Regions from separate parts of the Mesorhizobium sp. M0778 genome, predicted to be linked through region 3. Evidence: predicted binding sites of a transcription regulator. Region 3 holds the regulator's gene; each other region holds the start of a gene.
The links. The regulator LexA, encoded in region 3, represses DNA repair genes until DNA is damaged. The targets are predictions, from matches to a motif close to TGTTCNNNNTGTGTTCNG.

Region 1 (4,818 bases), on a different contig from region 3:
AAGATCGGACGCGAGCGCATCGCCGCCCATGAGGCCGATCTGAAGGACTATGCGCATGAAAAACTGCGCGCCATCAACTCGCTGCGCATCTTCGGCGATGCGCCTGGCAAGGGCGCCATCATCTCGTTCGAGCTGCAGGGCATCCACGCGCATGATGTGTCGATGGTCATCGACCGGCAGGGCGTGGCGGTGCGCGCCGGCACGCATTGTGCCCAGCCGCTGTTGAAACGCTTCGGCGTAACATCCACATGCAGGGCGTCGTTCGGCATGTACAATACCAGGGCCGAAGTCGATGCTTTGGCCGATGCGCTGGAAAAGGCGCGAAAGTTCTTCGGGTGACGACCATGGATGATGCCAGCCACACCGCCGAGACCAATTCGGAAACGACGACCAATGCGGCGGTTTCCGGATCGACAATCCCCGCCGACGAATTGGCGCGGCTGACAGACGACATCGTCTCGGCGCTGAAGACGGTCTATGACCCCGAAATCCCGGCCGACATCTACGAGCTCGGCCTCGTCTACAAGATCGACATCGAGGACGACCGCTCGGTCAAGATCGACATGACGCTGACCGCGCCGGGCTGCCCGGTGGCCGGTGAAATGCCGGGCTGGGTCGAAAACGCCGTCGGCGCCGTCGAAGGCGTTTCCGGCGTCGAGGTCAACATGACCTTCGACCCGCCTTGGTCGCCCGACCGCATGTCGGAAGAGGCACAGGTAGCGGTGGGGTGGTACTAGCATCCGACCAGCCAAAGGCCGGCGCACTTGCGCCGGGTACAAAACTTCACCATTTTAGGTGAGGAATCATTCGGCAGACCTTGAACCTGCGCGCAATGGAGAAGGAAAGAATGGGACGCTTTGCCGTCATCACGATGACCGAAAAGGCTGCCGACCGGGTGCGCGAGATCGTCGCGACCCGTGAGAATGCGCATGGCATTCGCCTCGGCATCAAGAAGGGCGGCTGCGCCGGCATGGAATATACGGTCGACCTGGTGACCGAGCCCAACACTAAGGACGATCATATCGAGCGCGACGGCGCCCACGTCTATGTCGTGCCTGAGGCAGCGCTTTTCCTGTTCGGCACCGAGATGGATTTCGAGCAGACGACGCTGCGCACCGGCTTCACATTCCGCAACCCGAACCAGAGCTCGGCCTGCGGCTGCGGCGAATCGGTCGAATTGAAGCCCGCCGATCTGAAGGCACTGGCCGAGGCGCGCGCTTCGGCCTAAGGCTTTTCCTTCGCCGTTCCCGGCGGCAATCGCATACGGGGAGGCCCCCTCATCCGGCCCTTCGGGCCACCTTCTCCCCGATGGGGAGAAGAGGCTGGCGCCAGCGCTGGCGACTTCTTCTCCCCTCGGGGAGAGGTCGGATTGCCCCGAATTGCCCTTCGCAATTCGGTTGGCAATCCGGGTGAGGGGGCGCTTGCCCATACGCGATAGCGAACGGGGAGAAGAAACGCTAATCCACCCACATCCCGGTTCGTTTGTGCCAGTCGGCGATCGACTCTTCCGGGTAGACATCGAAGACCTTGTCGCCCTTGCCGATATCGGGCTCGACCCAGTTCGCCTTGTATTTCAGCATCAGATGCACCTTTTCAGGCGGCTTCGGCAGGTCGGTGTCGATCGCCGATGCAAATGGGTGGACGAGCTCCGGCCAGGTCGGATCGTAGAGCCAGAGTGCCGTCCCGCATTTCGTGCAGAAATTCCGTTCGCCCGTCGAGGTCTCGCGATGCAGGTGCTCGTCGTCCTCGATCTCGGCCCGGTAGACGCCGAGATGGCGCTTGCCCTCGATTTTCAGCGTCTCGTAATCGGCGCCGAGATTGATGGCGAAACCGCCGCCGCCCTGCTGCTTGCGGCAGATCGAGCAGTAGCACAGCATGAACGGCACCGGCGTGTGGCTTTCCACCTCGAAACGCACGGCATTGCACCGGCAGGACCCTTTGAGCAGAAGCGGCATGAAAAACTCCGATGAAACTGATTCTGAACTTGTCAGGATGGTGCCGGTAGCGGCGATGACAAGGGGAAATCCCGGTGACATGATCGCGCCATGGACAACGAGCGCATAGAAGAGCTTTTCGAAGTGCTCGGCCCGGTCAGCATCCGCAAGCTGTTCGGCGGCAAGGGCATCTATTTCGATGGCGTCATCGTCGCCATTGTCATCCGTGGCGAATTGATGCTGAAGGCCGACGCCGAAAGCGCCCCGGATTTCGAAGCGGCCGGCTGCCGGCAATGGACCTATACCGGCTCGCGCCACGGAAAGCTGGTGTCGATGCCCTATTGGAGCGTTCCCGACAGCGCGTTCGACGATCCCGACGAGATGGCGATCTGGGCGCGCCGCGCCTACGAGGCAGGACGGCGCGCCGGCAAATAGGCTGCACCATGCTTCGGCAATTCTGGGCCGCATTTCACGCCAGGTTCCGCGCCTCGGGCACGAGCGCCAGCGCTTCGGCAAAGCCGGCGCTGGTGAAAGCGGCGCTCTCGACGGTGAGCATAGCTGCGGCAACGCCTTCGCACAGTGCCGCGCGCAGCGTCAGGCCGCGCAGCCGGGCGGCGATCGTGGCACCTGCCAGCGTGTCGCCGGCGCCGCTCATATCCGCCCGCTTGTGTATCGGCGGTGGCAGGATCGAAAATGCGCCGGTTTCGTCGAAACCGAGCACTGGATCATCGCCGGCGGTCACCACGCCGCTTTTCAGACCGGCGCGTCTCAGGCCGTCGACGATGCCTTGATCATCAGCATCGATGTCGACGCCGGCGAGCACGCCGGCCTCGTGCCGGTTCATGAAGGCGAGTGCCAGAAGGTTAAGCACCGGCGTCAGCCGCGCCGCTTTGCTGGGCGAGACGGCAAGCGCAAACACCGGCTTGCCGGCGGCGAGAGCAGCCAGCCGCCCCACCGCGGAAGACGGCAGGTTGGCGTCGCACAACACCGCGTCGGCTGAATCGATCGCTTCGCGCACCTTGGCGCGGCGGATCTGCTTGGGAAGCGCCAGCTCGTAGAGCACCATGTCGGCAAGGCCGGCGATCAGCCTGCCGTCGCTATCGACCAGCATCGTATGGCTTGGCGTCGCGCGGTCGAGGAACACCGCCGACAAATCGGCAATGCCGGCGTCGGTGACGGCGCGTAAAACCGTGTCGCCCAGGGCATCGCCGCCGCGCACCGAAAGCAGCGAGGCCGAGACGCCGCGCCGCACCGCACAGCGCAAGGCGTTGAAGGCGGCGCCGCCGACATGCTCGCGCATCGTGCCGGGGTTGGAAGCGGCCGGCACGAAGGCGCCGGCAACCCGGCCGCGCCGCTCGATATAGGCGCCACCCACGGCCAGGATCGTCGGGGATTTCATCATGCCGGCAAAATGCCCTTTGCTGTTGCCCGGGAGGAGACTAGGTCGCCGGGCGGAACCCTGCAATCGCGGGTGCGATTCGGATGGTGACGGCAACGGCGCCGCATGCGAGGCGGGATACGTCCGGAAGCAAAATTGTGAAACAAAAATAGAACAAATATGGATATCCGTTATTTTTCAAACCCTTGGGGCTCATTGACAAATGAGAACAAACGAGGTACATTCTTTTAAGGATTGCGGGATTGTCCGGCCTCCATTGACGACCACGGGGTGATGTATCATGGCTCAGAATTCTTTGCGGCTTGTAGAGGACAAAGCGGTGGACAAATCAAAGGCTCTGGATGCGGCGCTGTCGCAAATCGAGCGTGCCTTCGGCAAGGGTTCGATCATGCGGCTCGGCGCGAACGAGCAGGTCGTCGAGATCGAAACGGTGCCGACCGGCTCGCTTGGGTTGGACATCGCGCTTGGCGTCGGCGGCCTGCCGCGCGGCCGCATCGTCGAGATCTACGGACCGGAAAGCTCGGGCAAGACGACGCTGGCGCTGCACACGGTGGCCGAAGCCCAGAAGAAGGGCGGCATCTGCGCCTTTGTCGATGCCGAGCATGCGCTCGATCCGGTCTATGCCCGCAAGCTCGGCGTCGATCTCGAAAACCTGCTGATCTCGCAGCCCGATACCGGCGAACAGGCGCTGGAGATCTGCGACACGCTGGTGCGCTCCGGCGCCATCGACGTGCTGGTGGTCGATTCGGTGGCGGCGCTGACGCCGCGGGCCGAAATCGAAGGCGAGATGGGCGATTCGCTGCCCGGCCTGCAGGCCCGCCTGATGAGCCAGGCACTGCGCAAGCTCACCGCCTCGATCTCGCGCTCCAACACCATGGTCATCTTCATCAACCAGATCCGCATGAAGATCGGCGTCATGTTTGGTTCGCCCGAGACGACGACCGGCGGCAACGCGCTGAAATTCTATGCCTCGGTCCGCCTCGACATCCGCCGCATCGGCTCGGTCAAGGATCGCGACGAGGTCGTCGGCAACCAGACCCGCGTCAAGGTCGTCAAGAACAAGCTGGCGCCGCCCTTCAAGGTGGTCGAGTTCGACATCATGTATGGCGAGGGCGTCTCCAAGACCGGCGAGCTGGTCGATCTCGGCGTCAAGGCTGGCGTGGTCGAAAAGTCGGGCGCCTGGTTCTCCTATAATTCGCAGCGTCTCGGCCAGGGCCGCGAAAACGCAAAACTGTTCCTGCGCGACAATCCCGACACGGCGCGCGAGATCGAATTGGCGCTGAGGCAGAATGCCGGATTGATCGCCGAGAAATTCCTTGAGAACGGCGGCTCCGAAAGCAGCGACGACGGTTTCGAGGACGACGCCGGGGCGATGTAGGAAAAGCGACGCCTCCCGGAGCGTCAGCCAGGTTTGGATTTGATGTTTTGATTTTGAGTTTGCGTAATCGGTACATTTTGAACCGCCGGCCCCGTGCCGGCGGTTGG
Region 2 (4,818 bases), on a different contig from region 3:
GTGTGGCGCCGGCTTCGCCGGCCTCAGGCTCGAAAGCCGGTCAGCCCTCGCGTGGCCTGCTATCGAGCTTCATCCCGGCCGCCTGCCTTGTTGCGCCGGAGACTGCCTTGCCCGCCCGCTTGTCGAAGGCGATGACCGTGCCGTCTTCGGTGCGGATGCAGGAAACTGCGGCATCCGCATTGCCGGCCGGCAGGCAATTCGTGGCCGGAGCCGTGAGGGGAACGGCTCCGGCCGTTCCGGCCGCTTGCGCTGCCGGATCCGAGGCGCGAGCCTCGGGCATCGTCCCGGCCGGGGAGGAGGACAGCCAGGACGAAGGCGAAAAGGTTGGCACATGACTGCCGCGGCCGCCTCCTTGGCGCTGAAGGGCGGATTCGAGGACCGAAAGCTGGCGGAGCGACTTGTGCATGGCCGCATAAGAGCATAACTCAATCCGTAATGCAAGTGATTCTTGCATAGACGAAACCGAATCTTGTGCCTCAGATGGAGCCATGGTGAAAACTGCACTGTCGATCAAGGTCGGGGCGGCGATCCGCCGGGCGCGCAAGCAGCGCGGCCTGGTGATGCGCCACATTGCCGAGCACAACGACACCGACGTCGCTGCCGTCGGCAATTGGGAAACCGGGCGCAACCTGCCCAAGACCGAGAACCTTTTGAAGACCGCCGCGTTCCTGCGCGTCGACCCGGTGGCGCTCGGCAAGGGCGAGGTCGTCTTCCTCGAAGATGCCGGGCCGGTTGCCGATGCCGAGATCGTCACCGATCCCGGCCCCCTGCCCGCCGGGCCGATGGACATCCAGCTTCTCGGCACCGCCGTCGGCGGCGACGATGGCGACTTCACCTTCAACGGCCAGCCGGCCGGCTATGTCCAGCGGCCGCCGGGGATCCGGCATCTGCGCAACGTGTTTGCGCTGCACGTGCTGAGCGATTCGATGGTGCCGCGCTACGAGCCCGGCGAGATGATCTATTGCGGCGGCCGCGAGGCCGTGCCCGGCGACCATGTGGTGATCGAGACGCTGCCCGAGGAGAACGAGCAAAACGGCAAGGCCTTCATCAAGAAGCTGGTCAAGCGCACCGCCGCCGAGCTGATCGTCGAGCAATACAATCCGCCCAAGACGCTGACCTTCAACCGCTACGCCATCAAGAACGTCTTCCGCGTCATCCCGCTCAAGGAACTGCTGGGGTATTGACGGGCGCTTGTTGCCTTCTCCCCTTGTGGGAGAAGGTGGATCGGCGCACAGCGCCGAGCCGGATGAGGGTGCTGGAAGGAACGCGGCGGAGGAAATGTAGACGCGATTTTAAGCACTTACGCCATCAAGGTAGCGATCCGTCCAACACCCCTCATCCGACCGATCTTCGCTCGGCCACCTTCTCCCACAAGGGGAGAAGGGAAGAGCAGCACGCCCTCCCCCTCAAGCCCGCCTCGATTGCTCCAGCTCTCGACCGTTGAGCAGGCGCGCCTCGGCGCGGGCCCGCTGCCGGTCGTCGATGAAGGCAGCCTGGATCGAAACGGCGGCGCCCGGCAGGCCGTCGGCCCGGCAGGCCTTGCAGATCAGGCGCCCGGAAAGTGCTGATAGCGGTGTCTCCGGCCTCACCCCATGCCGCTTGAGCTCGGCCGGCTTCCACCACCTGTTGCGGCCGCAATCGATGCACTCGACGGCAATCGAGACGACATCGGCGATCGTCGCTTCCTTGCCCGCTAATGCCATGGCCATCCCCATAGTTGTTCCTGCTTTGTTCACATTATCGGTTTTCGAGGCGGAGTCGAGTCGGTTCCGCTTACACCAACGTGAAAGTTTCACTTGTTCATTTATTTGAGTTATGCTTCTATGCCATGCAAGCTGGAATCGGCGCAGCCGCGGCCGCTCCGTCCACCGAATGCAAGGGAGTGACGATGGACCTCGCCCAGTTCGCCCAGGCCTGCGGTTATGCCGGCGACAGTCCGGCCATGCTTGCCGCCTTCGCGGCCATCCGCCAGGACGGCATCCGCACGGCGCGCCAGGGCCATCGCCAGCGCAAGGCGGCGATCGACCGGATGAAGCCGAGCCGCGCTTTGTTCCTGGCGGCGATCCGCCCGGCGCAGTCGGCCGAGGAGGCGATCGAGGACGCCGCCCGCTTCCTGTCGATGTTCCGCAACATGCCGCACTGGCGACAGGAAAGGCGCAGCGCCGACCTCGCCCGCGCCAGGCAGCAGCGCCTCTTCGCCCGCTTCTTCCGCCGCTACGGCTATCGCCTCTGGGCGTTGGAGGCCGCCTGAAGACGCGCGCCCCCTTGCAGTCAAAACGAATATTGCGATCGCCAACACTGCGCCGTATGTCTCCGCGCGATGAGCGAGATCGAATTCCGTCGTGCCCAGGCGCCCGACCTGCCGGCGATCGTTGCAATGCTTGCCGACGATGCGCTCGGCGCAGACCGGGAAGACCCGTCCACGCCGCTCGCGCCATCCTATCTCGATGCCTTCAGCGCGATCGATGCCGATCCCAACCAGTTGCTGGCCGTGGCCGTCGAGGCCGGGCAATTGGTCGGAACGCTGCAACTCAGCTTCCTTCCAGGCATTTCGAGGAAAGGCGCCTGGCGCGGCCAGATCGAAGGCGTTCGCGTCGCCCGGCAATGGCGCTCTCGCGGCGTCGGCAAGCTGATGATCGAATGGGCGATTGAAGCGTGCCGTTCGCGCGGCTGCAGCCTCATTCAGCTCACCACGGACAACAGTCGACGGGAAGCGCACACCTTCTACGAGCGCCTCGGTTTCACCGCCAGCCATCTCGGCTACAAGATGGCGCTGTAGGTCGCTGCAGCAGGCGCCGTCGGCGAAGCTGCCGATCTCCCCCCTTGCGGGGAGATGCCCGGCAGGGCAGAGGGGGGTGCTGTCCCTCCGACCTGTCAACCAATCGGAGCCAAACCCTCAGGCTGATTCGAGTTGGCAACAACTGAAGTCGAAGTTGGCGATCCGTCCCACCCCCCTCTGTCCTGCCGGACATCTCCCCCGCAAGGGGGGAGATTGGATGTTGCTTCGACTTTCGCCAACCACCAACGCTGGAACGCAGGCAGACAGAGGGCGCCAAACTGAAACAATTGCCCTTCACCTGCCCTCCGCGCCGCTTGACAATCCGCCCACAATGTTCTCTTTATGTTCTCATCAAAACTCTAGACAAGGCGGCGTTCGAACCGCCGCGGGCGAACGGGCCGGATGGAAGCCAACATCCTCCACGCGGATCTGGATGCCTTCTATGCCTCGGTCGAACAACTGCTCGACCCGGCCTTGCGCGGCAAGCCGATTGCCGTCGGCGGCGGGGTAGTGCTCGCCGCATCCTATGAAGCCAAGGCGTTCGGCGTGCGCGGCGGCATGCCGGGACGGCGGGCGCGGGAACTCTGCCCGCAACTCATTTTCGTCGGCGGCCATTTCAAGGACTATCAGCGGCTGGGCGATGCGGCAATCAAGGTGCTGGGCGATTTCACGCCGGTGGTCGAGCGAATTTCCATCGACGAGGCCTTTGCCGACGTCGCCGGCTGCACCCACCTGTTCGGCTCGCCGGCCGAGATCGCCGGCAAGATCCGCCACCGCGTGCGGGCCGAGCTCGGCCTGCCGATCTCGGTCGGCGTAGCCCGCACCAAGCATCTGGCCAAGATCGCCTCACAGGTCGCAAAACCCGATGGGCTGGTGGTGGTCGATCCGCGCCACGAGCTGGAGTTCCTGCACCACCTGCCGGTCGAGCTGATGTGGGGTGTCGGCCCGGTCACCAGGGAGCGGCTGGCCGGCATCGGCGTCAACACCATCGGCGAGCTGGCGAAGACCAACAATGGCGCGCTGGAGCGCCTGCTCGGGCCGGCGGCGGGAGAAAAACTCAACGCGCTGGCGTGGAACCGCGATCCGCGCAAGCTGGAGACGCAGCGCCGGGCGCGCTCGGCGGGCGCGCAATCGGCGCTCGGCAGGAAGCCGGCCGACGAGGAAGTCTTCGTGCCGGCTTTGCTGCATCTGGCCGATAGGGTCGCCACCAGATTGCGGGCGAAATCCCGCCCCGGCCGCACGGTGACGGTTCGTGTCCGCTTTGCCGACCTGCGCTCGGTGACGCGCTCGATCACGCTCGACCAGCCGATTTCGGCAACCGCCATGCTGGCCGAGATCGCCGAGGCGCTGGTGCGCAAGGTGCTCATCGACCATCCGCACGAAAAGACAATCTCGCTGCTGGCGATCGCTGTATCGCATCTGGAGCAGCATGCCGGCCTGCAACTGGAACTGCCGCTCGGGCTCGCCGACGACCGCCGCCGCCCGGGCACCAGCAGGGGCGCGGCGCGCTGGACCGCAGATCGCGCCGTCGACAAGATCCGCGACCGCTTCGGCTGGGAGGCGGTCGGCTACGCCTCGGTCGCGCTAGGCCTACAGCGGTCGGTTCCCGACGCGTTTCGCGAGCTCGCCGAAAAGGAGCTGTGAGCTGCGCGGCCGGGGCGAAAAAAGACTATCCGACAGGAGCCAGGGGCGATACTGCCGGCCCGTTCAAGGCCGTGCCATCGACGGCAAAATGCGAGCCGTGGCAGGGGCAGTCCCAGCAGCGTTCCAGCGAGTTCCAATGAACGTGGCAGCCGACATGGGTACATGCGGCCGAGCGTTTGTAGAGCGTGCCGTCCTCGTCGCGAAAAGCCGCGACTTTGGTAAGACCTTCGCGCACGATAGCGCCCTGCCCCGGCCGCAGCTTGTCGGCGGAATCGATTTCACCAGGCGCGACATACTCGGCAAAACTCCTGATCTCTGTCGCATTCTCCGCTAGATAATCGCCGATCGCCCGTACCGTCTTGCGGGAGGGTTCGTAAAGTTCCCGCCAGGGGCTT
Region 3 (4,818 bases):
GTCCATGACGTGCTGACCGGGCAAGGCATGACTCTCGATTTCTGGAAGATCGCCATGCGGCCGGGCAAGCCGCTGATGTTCGGGCGGCTGGGCGACATTCGCTGCATCGGCTTGCCCGGCAATCCGGTGGCGAGCCTGGTCTGCACCCAGCTCTTCCTGAAGCCGCTGCTGGCGCGGCTCGGCGGCCGCGCCTTTCAGCAGGATATGCGTGAGGCACGGCTCGGCGCTGCCATGCCGGCCAACGATCTCAGGCAGGATTATGTGCGGGCTGTTGTCAGCGCTGACGCCGGCACGCTCGTGGCGACGCCGTTCAGCATCCAGGATTCCTCGATGCTGAAAATGCTGGCCGATGCCAACGGGCTGATCGTCCGTGCGCCGTTCACGCCCGCCGCGGCGGCGGGCGCCGCTTGCGACGTGCTGATGCTACGCTGAACCTGCCTCACTCCGAGATCAAGGTCCGGGTCAGCGGATGGTCTGGATCGGCCAAACCGTCGATGATGTTGAAATGATGCCGGTCAGGCTCGACCACCGAACTGGTCGCGGCACCCAGGCCGATCCAGATGTTGGCCAGCAACGCGCTCTGGCGCAGGAATTCGGCGCGCTCGCCGCCGCCGGCCCAGCAGGTCAGGCGGGCCTTGTCCATCGGGCGCAGCAGCACCGGGCTTTCGGCCTGCGCCTCGGCCTCATCGATCGCCAGCGTCTCGTTCATGCCGGTGCGCATGATCGGGCGCAAATCGTGCACACCCGAGATCGATACGACATGGCGAATGCGCCGGACAATTTCGGGCGCCAGCGGCGTCGTCGTCGTAACCATCCGGCTAACAAGATGGCCACCGGCCGAGTGTCCGGTCAGCATCAGCGGCCCTGCGACCATCCCCGCCGCCTTGCCGATCGCCGCGCCGACTTCCTGGACGATGCCGCCAATGCGCATCTGCGGACAGAGCGTGTAGGACGGCGTCGCCACGGCATAGCCGCGATCAACAGCGCCAGCGGCAAGATGCGACCAGAAACTCTTGTCGAATGCCATCCAGTAGCCGCCATGGACGAACACCACGAGCCCCTTGGGCTTGGTGGCCGGCAGGAAAAGATCGAGCCGGTTGCGTGGGCCATGGCCATAGGCCATGTCGAGCCGCGCCCGGCCCTCGGTCGAAAGCACGTCGCGAAAAACCCGCGCGGGCTCGACCCAGGCCGCCGGCCAGCGATCGCTGCCGGCTATGTTGGCGCCGTTGGCATAGGCGTTGTCCCAATCGGCAATGTGACGTTCGAACACCCTGCGCCCTCCCCTGGCAATATGGCCTTGCAACGAGCGTGAGCATCGCGCGGCGCGTCGTCGCCAGCCTCACGATTCCAGCTCTCGCATCAATCTCAAGTGACAGCCGCCTTGATGGCGAAGCGCGCATCCTTCCACGCACCGGTGCGCAGGATGTCCTCAAGCACTTCGACGGCCTGCCAGACATCGGCATAGCCGACATAGAGCGGGGTGAAGCCGAAGCACATGGTCGATGGCGCGCGAAAATCGCCGATCACGCCACGTTCGATCAGCGCGCGCATGATCTGGTAGCCATGCTCGTGCATGAATGAAATCTGGCTGCCGCGTTTTTCCCCGTCGCGCGTGCTTTCGAGCGTTAGCCCGTAAGTGCCGCACTTTGCCTCGACGAGCTCGATGAACAGATCAGCCAGCGCGATGCTCTTCTTGCGCACCGCCGTCATGTCGACATCGTTCCAGATGTCGAGCGCGCCCTTCAGCGTGCGCATCGACAGGACCGGCTGGGTGCCGCACAGAAACCGGCGGATGCCGGTGCCGGCCGCATAGCCTGGCTCGAAGGCGAAGGGCCGTGCATGGCCCCACCATCCGGTGAGCGGCTGCTGGATGTCGGCAAGATGCCGCTCAGCCGCATAGATGAAGGCAGGCGCGCCCGGTCCGCCATTCAGATATTTGTAGGTGCAGCCAACGGCAAAATCGGCGTTTGCCGTGTCGAGCTCGACTGGCATCGCACCGGCGGTGTGGCAGAGATCCCAGACGATCATCGCCCCGGCTTCCTGGGCCCTGCGCGTCAGCGCCGGCATGTCGCGCAGTTCGCCCGACTTGTAGTTGATGTGGTTGACCAGCACCACGGCGGTGCGTTCGTCGATCAGCTCTTCGATGCTCGGCGCGTCGACCCCCGAGAGGCGCAGCAGCGTATCTTTTCGCGTCGAAACCACACCCTCAGCCATGTAGAGGTCTGTCGGAAAACTGTCGCCCTCGGCGACGATGACCTGCCGCTCCGGCCGCATGGCCATGGCGGCGTGCAGCAGCTTGTAGATGTTGACCGATGTCGTGTCGCAGACCACCGTCTGGCCGGCCGCGGCACCGATCAGGCGCCCGAGCTGGTCGCCGAGTTCGAGCGGCATGTTGAACCAGCCAGCCGTGTTCCAGGCGCGGATGAGATCATGCGCCCATTCTTCGGTCGCTGCCTTGCTCAATTCATCGAAAGCTGCACGCGAAGCGGCCCCTAGCGAATTGCCGTCGAGATAGATCACTCCTTGCGGCAGCACAAAGCGGTTGCGCATCGCGCGCAGCGGATCTGCAGCATCCATCGCCCTTATGGCCACGAGATCGCGAATTCCTGTCATGATTTGTCTGCTCCCCCAAGATTCACCGCAACGCCGGACACGCATCGACGGCATCCATCGGTCACGAGCGGTTCTCCATTACCTGGTATCGCGCAGCAAGGCTCCACCGGCGACAAGTTGCCTGACCACGCGGTGGAAACCAGGAGCCAAGCCAACCCAAGGTTGGCGTTTTGAGTTCGTTTCGTTCACGGTGCATTGACCAAACCGCACAGTCGATACGGCTTCAATTCCGTGCCCTTTGCCGGCTGAAGGCCGATACCAGTGCCGCCTTCTGGGAACCCAGAGGCCGCAAACGAAAGCAGAATCAAGGCGATGACGCCCGCGGCGGTGAAAATGCAGCGTTCCGGTTTGGTGAGTGGTATCGTTTCCCGAGCCCTAACACATTCATTAAACTTTAAACAGTTGCGGAACACAACTGGAACAGATAGTGTTTGTTCTGGGTTTGTTTTTCTGATTCTGTTGGGGGTCGCTATGCTGACACGCAAACAACACGAACTGCTTATGTTCATCCACGAAAGGCTGAAGGAAAGCGGTATCCCGCCCTCCTTCGACGAGATGAAGGAAGCGCTCGACCTGGCTTCCAAATCGGGAATCCACCGGCTGATTACGGCGCTGGAGGAGCGCGGCTTCATTCGCCGTTTGCCCAACCGGGCCCGTGCACTGGAGGTGCTGCGCCTGCCCGATTCGATCGCCCCCGGCCTCAATGCGGCACGCAAGTTCTCGCCGAGCGTCATCCAGGGCAGTCTTGGGCAAGGTCCTCGGCAGGGCAAGCCGACATCGTCGCGGATGCCTGCAGCCGGCAATGACGACGATGTCGTCGCCGCCGTGTCGATCCCGGTGATGGGCCGCATCGCCGCCGGTGTGCCGATCGATGCCATCCAGCACCAGACGCATTCGATCTCGGTGCCGCCGGACATGATCATGGGCGGCGAGCATTATGCGCTGGAGGTCAAAGGCGATTCGATGATCGAGGCTGGCATTTTCGACGGCGACACGGTGATCATCCGCAATGCCGATACGGCGAGCCCCGGTGAGATCGTGGTGGCACTGGTCGACGAGGAAGAAGCGACGCTGAAGCGGTTCCGCCGCAAGGGCGCCTCGATCGCCCTGGAAGCCGCCAATCCGGCCTACGAGACGCGCATCTTCGGACCAGACAGGGTCAAGGTGCAGGGCAAGCTCGTTGGGCTGATCCGCCGCTACTGAGCTGCGCCCTTGGCGCCGGCTTTTGGCTTGTCGGCTCTGCGGTATGGCGGCATGCCCCGCGCCGCGCGTGAAAATTTCCGCTGCACGTGCCAGGGCCGGTATGATTTTTCGACGGCGAAGCGGATTTCGGCGCGTGTTGCCGCTTGTGGATCGAAATAGACGGCCGCACTTCCCGCGCGCGCCAGTTGCCGTTTGGTGACGACGAGGACCAGCCGGTCGTAGTAGCAGGGATTATGGGCGGTGGCGTCGTCGATGACGATCAAGCTGGCAAAGGCGCAGGCTGGCCGTGCAGTATCGCGGTCATTGGCTAGCGCGATGATCGCGCCGGATGGATGCCTGGCAAGGCAGAGACCGTCCGTGCAAATGAACGGCATGCCCGGCGGTAAGTCGGCCGGATCGGCAATGTCGAATTGCGGATCGTTCTTTCCAGGTGTTTCCGGCGCGACGATAGCCTCTGATGTGAGCGCGCGTTTCCAGTTGTCGATGGTGAACTCATTCGGGCGTGCCCGGTTGACCGCGAGTTCACCGCTGCCGATCGGCAGCGCGACGAGCCGTGCGTCCTCCGAGATCAATACATCGGGTACGCGCGTCTGCGTTGTCGTTAGCAAGCCGGCGAGCGCAAAAGGAAGGGCCACGAGCCGCAACCAGGTCGTCGCCATGCTGGCAATGACGAGGGCGATCGTCACCAAAAGGACAGATCTCAGCGAAATCAGCCCGACCGCATCGATCGGCGAGCGCTCGGAGATCCACCCGGACAGGGCGATCATCGCCGTCAGCCCCTTGCCCATCACGTAGAGGAAAGGCCCATCCGCGCCGAACGGCATCGCCAGCGCACTGAGGACGGCGAAGGGCATGACGACCAGTGAGACGATAGGCATGATGGCCAGATTGGCGAACAGGCTGAGCGGCGCCACGCGCTGGAAATGCCATATGGCGAAAAGCGCCGTGGCGCTCCCTGCAATGATCGAGGTCATCGCCAGGCCGCCCATGCCCAGCAGTACC
Region 4 (4,818 bases), on a different contig from region 3:
CTTCCGCCGCCTGCTTTGCAGCGGCCGCTTCACGCGCGGCATTGTCCTGTGCTTCGAGCCGCGCCTTGACCTCGGCCGCCGGCTTGGCATCGGCGCGATAGCCGAGCCCCTTCAGGATTTCTTCCATGTCGTCCGCGGTGGCGCCGAGGATCGACATCATCGGCGGCGTCACCATGAAGGACTGACCGTCATAGGCGCCGTCGGGGCGAGGTCCGAGGCCCGGCTTCCAGTTGGTCGCCGGCCGGATCAGGTCGGCCAGCCGTTCGAGAATATCGACGCGTACAGCACGCCGGCCAAGATTGCGGTAGCCCGCCAGCTTGTAGAAGGTCTTGTCGAAGGTTGGATCGATGACCACCGAGGTGCGGCCGGAGGCCAGTGCGTGAACGACATCGCCGAAGCCGGGCTTGTCCTTGCCGTCGTTTCTCAGCGCCCACAGCAGCGTTATCAACCCGGCCGGCGCCGGCTTGATCAGCGCCGGCACGAAGACATGGTAGGCGCCGAAGCGCACGCCGAGACGGCGAAGCGCCGCGCGGCCCTCCTGGTCGAGCGACTTCATCTCGTCGGCGATGTCGCGACGGTTGATGAGGCCGAAATGCTCGACGAGCTGGAAAGCGATGCCGCGGCCGATGCCGGTGATCTGCTCGGCATTCTTGAGATCGACCAGCGGCTTCAGCAGGGATTCGATCTGGAAATTGACGAAGCGCTCGGCGCGCGCCGCAACCTTGTCGCGGGCCGGGCCGGTGAGTTGCTCGTCGGCGAGCAGAACGAGACGCGGCTTCAAAGCGTCTTCGCCAGCGACCAGCGTGCCGATCGGCGCGCCGATCCAGCGCAGCGTGCCATCCGAACCCAGCGCGATGTCGCCATTGGCCGAGGCGCCGAAGCGTTCGGCACGCGCCTCGAACTCGGCGGCAAGCGCCTTCTGCGCCGCCGCCCGCACCGCCTTGGCGTCCTCGCCGCCGGCGCTCTGGTCGGCGGTGAAGCGGAAACCCTGCAACTCGCCGACGTGATGGCCTTCGACGAGGACGGTTCCGGTTGGGCTGATTTCGGCTTCAGGCATCGTGTTTTCTCTAAGGCGCCGCATGAGGACGGAAGTCCTGCGGTCTACAAAACGTTTCGTCAACCGCTCATGCAGCGCATCCGACAATCTGTCTTCGATTTCGCGCGTCTTTTCCTGCCAGTGTGCCCGATCGGCCAGCCAGCCGGGCCGGTTGGAAACGAAGGTCCATGTGCGGATCTGGGCAATCCTGTGCGATAGCGTGTCGATATCGCCTTCAGTGGTGTCGGCCCGGCGCACCTGCTCGGCCATGTAGTTCTCGTCGACATGGCCGTGCCTGGCAAGGTCCATGTAGATGGAGGCGATCAAGTCGGCGTGCTGGGCCGGCGCGATCTTCCTGTAGTCGGGCAGCGCGCAGGCTTCCCACAGCAGCGCCACCCGCTTGGCGTCGGTGGTGAGTGCCCGGATGTCCTCGTCGCGCGACAGATGCTCGAGCGCCTGCGCGTCCACGGCCGGCAGTGCGCGCGTCAGGCCTTCGACCGGGGCGTTGGTCTCGATCGAGCGCTTCAGCGCATCGAGGTTGGCGAAATCGAAATGCGCGGTACGCCACTGCAGCACTTTCACCGGATCGAAATCATGCGCCTCGATCTTCTTGACCAATTCCTCATCCAGCGGATCGACCTGGCCGGTGACGCCGAAGGTGCCGTCGCGCAGATGCCGGCCGGCACGGCCGGCAATCTGGCCGAGCTCGGCCGCGGTCAGGTTGCGGTACTGGTAGCCGTCGAATTTGCGATTCTGGGCGAAGGCGACGTGGTCGAGGTCGAGGTTGAGGCCCATGCCGATGGCGTCGGTGGCGACGAGGTAGTCGACATCGCCCGACTGGAACAGCGCCACCTGGGCGTTGCGGGTGCGCGGGCTGAGCGCGCCGAGCACGACGGCGGCACCGCCCTGCTGGCGGCGGATCAGCTCGGCGATGGCATAGACCTCGTCGGCCGAGAAGGCGACGATCGCGGTGCGCCGCGGCAGGCGGGTCAGCTTCTTCGAGCCGGCATAGGCAAGATGCGACAGCCGTGGCCGGGTCACCACCGACACGCCCCGCAGCAGGCGCTGCAGAATGCCGTGCATGGTGGCCGCACCCAGCAGCAGCGTCTCCTGGCGGCCGCGCAGATGCAGGATGCGATCGGTGAAGATGTGGCCGCGTTCGAGATCGCCAGCGAGCTGGACCTCGTCGATGGCAACGAAGGCGGCGTCGGTCTCGCGCGGCATCGCTTCCACCGTGCAGACCGAGTATTTCGCGCCCGCCGGCTGGATCTTTTCCTCGCCGGTGATGAGCGCAACCTTATGGGCGCCGACCTTCTCGCAGACGCGCGTATAGACCTCGCGGGCAAGCAGCCTGAGCGGTAGGCCGATGACGCCGCTCTCATGCGCCACCATGCGTTCGATGGCGAGATGGGTCTTGCCGGTATTGGTCGGGCCGAGCACGGCCGTCACGTCTCGACCCGACAGGATCAGCGGTTCAGTGTGTTTCGGATGGATGTTCATCGGCCTGGAAATAAGGCTCTCTGCCTCGCATTGTCGGGAGCGCGCCCATATTGGCCGCGTATGACAGGCGACACATAGGGATTTCGGGCGCGAAGCGAAAGCGGAATGTGCCGAGGGCAGGCTGATTGGTCGGTTCGAAGCCAGAAATCTGTTCCCGATTAACAGTTGGAACGAGTCTGGAACGAATCAGCGACGAATCACTGACTCGCGCTGATTCAGGTTTTGTTCACGGCTACATCTGGGATTTCTGCCGGCGAGTCTCACCACATGCTGAATCACAGAAACTGGCCCGATTCATGCAGGCGGCATTCAAACGAGCACCACCGTTAACCTTTGCCGGTGAATGATCGTGGCCGGCCAATCTGCTTCGCCCAACATTATGAAATTATTGATGTTTCCTAATCCGCTTTAATCATTTCGAGGGCGTTTTCGGCTCTCGCCGTTAACGTTCCGCTCAAAGCCGGAACGAATCGGCGACGAATCAGCGATAGGCAAAGTTTCTTGGTTTGTTCACCGCAGCATGTTGTGTTGTGAACAGCTTTTCCACCGAGAATCCACAGGCTGCCGGGCAGTTTTTGCACAGGCTGGGCAGCGGCCGTTAACCTTTGCGTGCCGGATTGGGGCAGCGTGCTGAATCGAGATCTTGCAACGGGAAGACCGCTATAGAAACGGGCCGTTTTGCAGGCCCGTTCGTCCAAGCGCGTATCTATCTCAACGTAAAGATAAACGGTCAGGCGATGTACTGCCCGCCATTGGCTGATATTGTCGAGCCGGTGATGAACCCGGCATCGTCGGAAGCGAGGAAGACGACGCAGCGCGCGATCTCCTCCGGCTCGCCGAGACGGCCGACCGGGATCTGCGGAAGGACACGCTCGTTGAGCACCTTCTCGTCCATCGCTTTGACCATCTCGGTGGCGATGTAGCCGGGGCAGATGACGTTGACGGTGATGCCGGCGCGCGCGCCTTCCTGGGCCAACGCCTTGGTGAAGCCGATATCGCCGGCCTTCGAGGCCGAATAATTGACCTGGCCGACCTGCCCTTTCTGGCCATTGATCGAGGAGATGGTGATGACGCGGCCGAATTTGCGGTCGCGCATGCCGCCCCACAACGGATGCGTCATGTTGAAGACGCCGGAAAGGTTGGTGTCGAGGACCTCTTTCCATTGCTCGCGCGTCATCTTGTGGAACATCGCGTCGCGCGTGATGCCTGCATTGTTGACCAGCACCGATACGGGACCGAGATCGGCCTCTACTTGTTTGATGCCGGCAGCGCAGGCCTCGTAGTCGGCAACCGACCATTTGTAGACCGGGATGCCGGTCGCTGCCTTGAACTTTGCTGCCGCTTCCTCATTGCCGGCGTAGTTTGCGGCAACCGAATAGCCGGCGCTTTTCAAGGCGACCGATATCGCCGCGCCGATGCCGCGCGACCCGCCTGTGACGATTGCAACCTTTGTCATGTGTCCTCCCGAGCAATGCAGATGACTGAGCGTTGAAGCGGTAGGGTTTGCCCTCTATTCCCTACTCGCTTTGCGCCAGTATCCTATTCGTATCGCTTATCTCATCACAATGCTTCCACGCACATGGCAACGCCCATGCCGCCGCCGATGCACAGCGTGGCAAGACCCTTCTTGGCACTTCTGCGACGCATTTCGTAGACCAGCGTGTTGAAGATGCGGGCGCCCGAGGCGCCGACCGGATGGCCGATGGCGATGGCGCCGCCATTGACGTTGACGATGGACGGGTCCCAGCCCATGTCCTTGTTGACGGCGCAGGCCTGCGCGGCGAAGGCCTCGTTGGCTTCGACCAGATCGAGGTCGCCGACCGACCAGCCGGCCTTGGCCAGCGCCTTGCGCGAGGAGGGGATCGGTCCCGTCCCCATGATCTGCGGGTCAACGCCGGCGGTCGCCCAGGAAACGATACGCACCAGCGGCGTGATGCCGCGCCTTGCGGCTTCCGCTTCGGTCATCAGCACCACGGCGGCGGCGCCGTCATTGATGCCGGAAGCATTGGCTGCTGTCACCGTGCCGTCTTTGTCGAAGGCGGGCTTGAGCTTGGTCATGGCGTCGATCGTCGCGCCATGGCGGATGTACTCGTCCTGGTCGACTATCGTGTCGCCCTTCCTGCCCTTGACTGTGAAGGCAACGATCTCGTCGTTGAATTTTCCGCCTTTCTGCGCAGCCTCGGCCTTGTTCTGGGAAGCCAGTGCGAACTGGTCCTGGTCGTCGCGGGTGATTTGGAACTGGCGGGCGACGTTCTCCGCCGTGTTGCCCATATGGTAACCAT

Region 1: a site for LexA is predicted at 3,472-3,489, ahead of recA (recombinase RecA). Genes of this name have one in related genera too.
Region 2: a site for LexA is predicted at 3,112-3,129, ahead of dinB (DNA polymerase IV). Genes of this name have one in related genera too.
Region 4: a site for LexA is predicted at 2,703-2,720, ahead of NKI22_RS02195 (helicase-related protein). Genes of this name have one in related genera too.

What each region holds. Positions count from the first base shown of each region.
Region 1 is NZ_JAMYPA010000006.1:285,398-290,215, reverse strand. Features, by position in the region: gene NKI22_RS11805 (cysteine desulfurase) at 1-339, shown strand, start outside; gene NKI22_RS11800 (SUF system Fe-S cluster assembly protein) at 345-737, shown strand; gene sufA (Fe-S cluster assembly scaffold SufA) at 848-1,228, shown strand; gene NKI22_RS11790 (GFA family protein) at 1,458-1,955, opposite strand; gene NKI22_RS11785 (TfoX/Sxy family protein) at 2,046-2,369, shown strand; gene NKI22_RS11780 (carbohydrate kinase family protein) at 2,404-3,336, opposite strand; gene recA (recombinase RecA) at 3,614-4,711, shown strand.
Region 2 is NZ_JAMYPA010000013.1:91,629-96,446, reverse strand. Features, by position in the region: gene NKI22_RS19245 (hypothetical protein) at 41-280, opposite strand; gene NKI22_RS19240 (XRE family transcriptional regulator) at 489-1,184, shown strand; gene NKI22_RS19235 (hypothetical protein) at 1,407-1,703, opposite strand; gene NKI22_RS19230 (hypothetical protein) at 1,889-2,251, shown strand; gene NKI22_RS19225 (GNAT family N-acetyltransferase) at 2,321-2,779, shown strand; gene dinB (DNA polymerase IV) at 3,182-4,423, shown strand; gene NKI22_RS19215 (FAD-dependent oxidoreductase) at 4,449-4,818, opposite strand, start outside.
Region 3 is NZ_JAMYPA010000010.1:98,135-102,952, forward strand. Features, by position in the region: gene NKI22_RS16360 (molybdopterin molybdotransferase MoeA) at 1-432, shown strand, start outside; gene NKI22_RS16365 (hormone-sensitive lipase) at 440-1,270, opposite strand; gene kynU (kynureninase) at 1,366-2,613, opposite strand; gene lexA (transcriptional repressor LexA) at 3,085-3,816, shown strand; gene NKI22_RS16380 (ComEC/Rec2 family competence protein) at 3,810-4,818, opposite strand, start outside.
Region 4 is NZ_JAMYPA010000001.1:426,010-430,827, reverse strand. Features, by position in the region: gene NKI22_RS02195 (helicase-related protein) at 1-2,536, opposite strand, end outside; gene NKI22_RS02190 (hypothetical protein) at 2,935-3,234, opposite strand; gene phbB (acetoacetyl-CoA reductase) at 3,267-3,992, opposite strand; gene NKI22_RS02180 (acetyl-CoA C-acetyltransferase) at 4,097-4,818, opposite strand, start outside.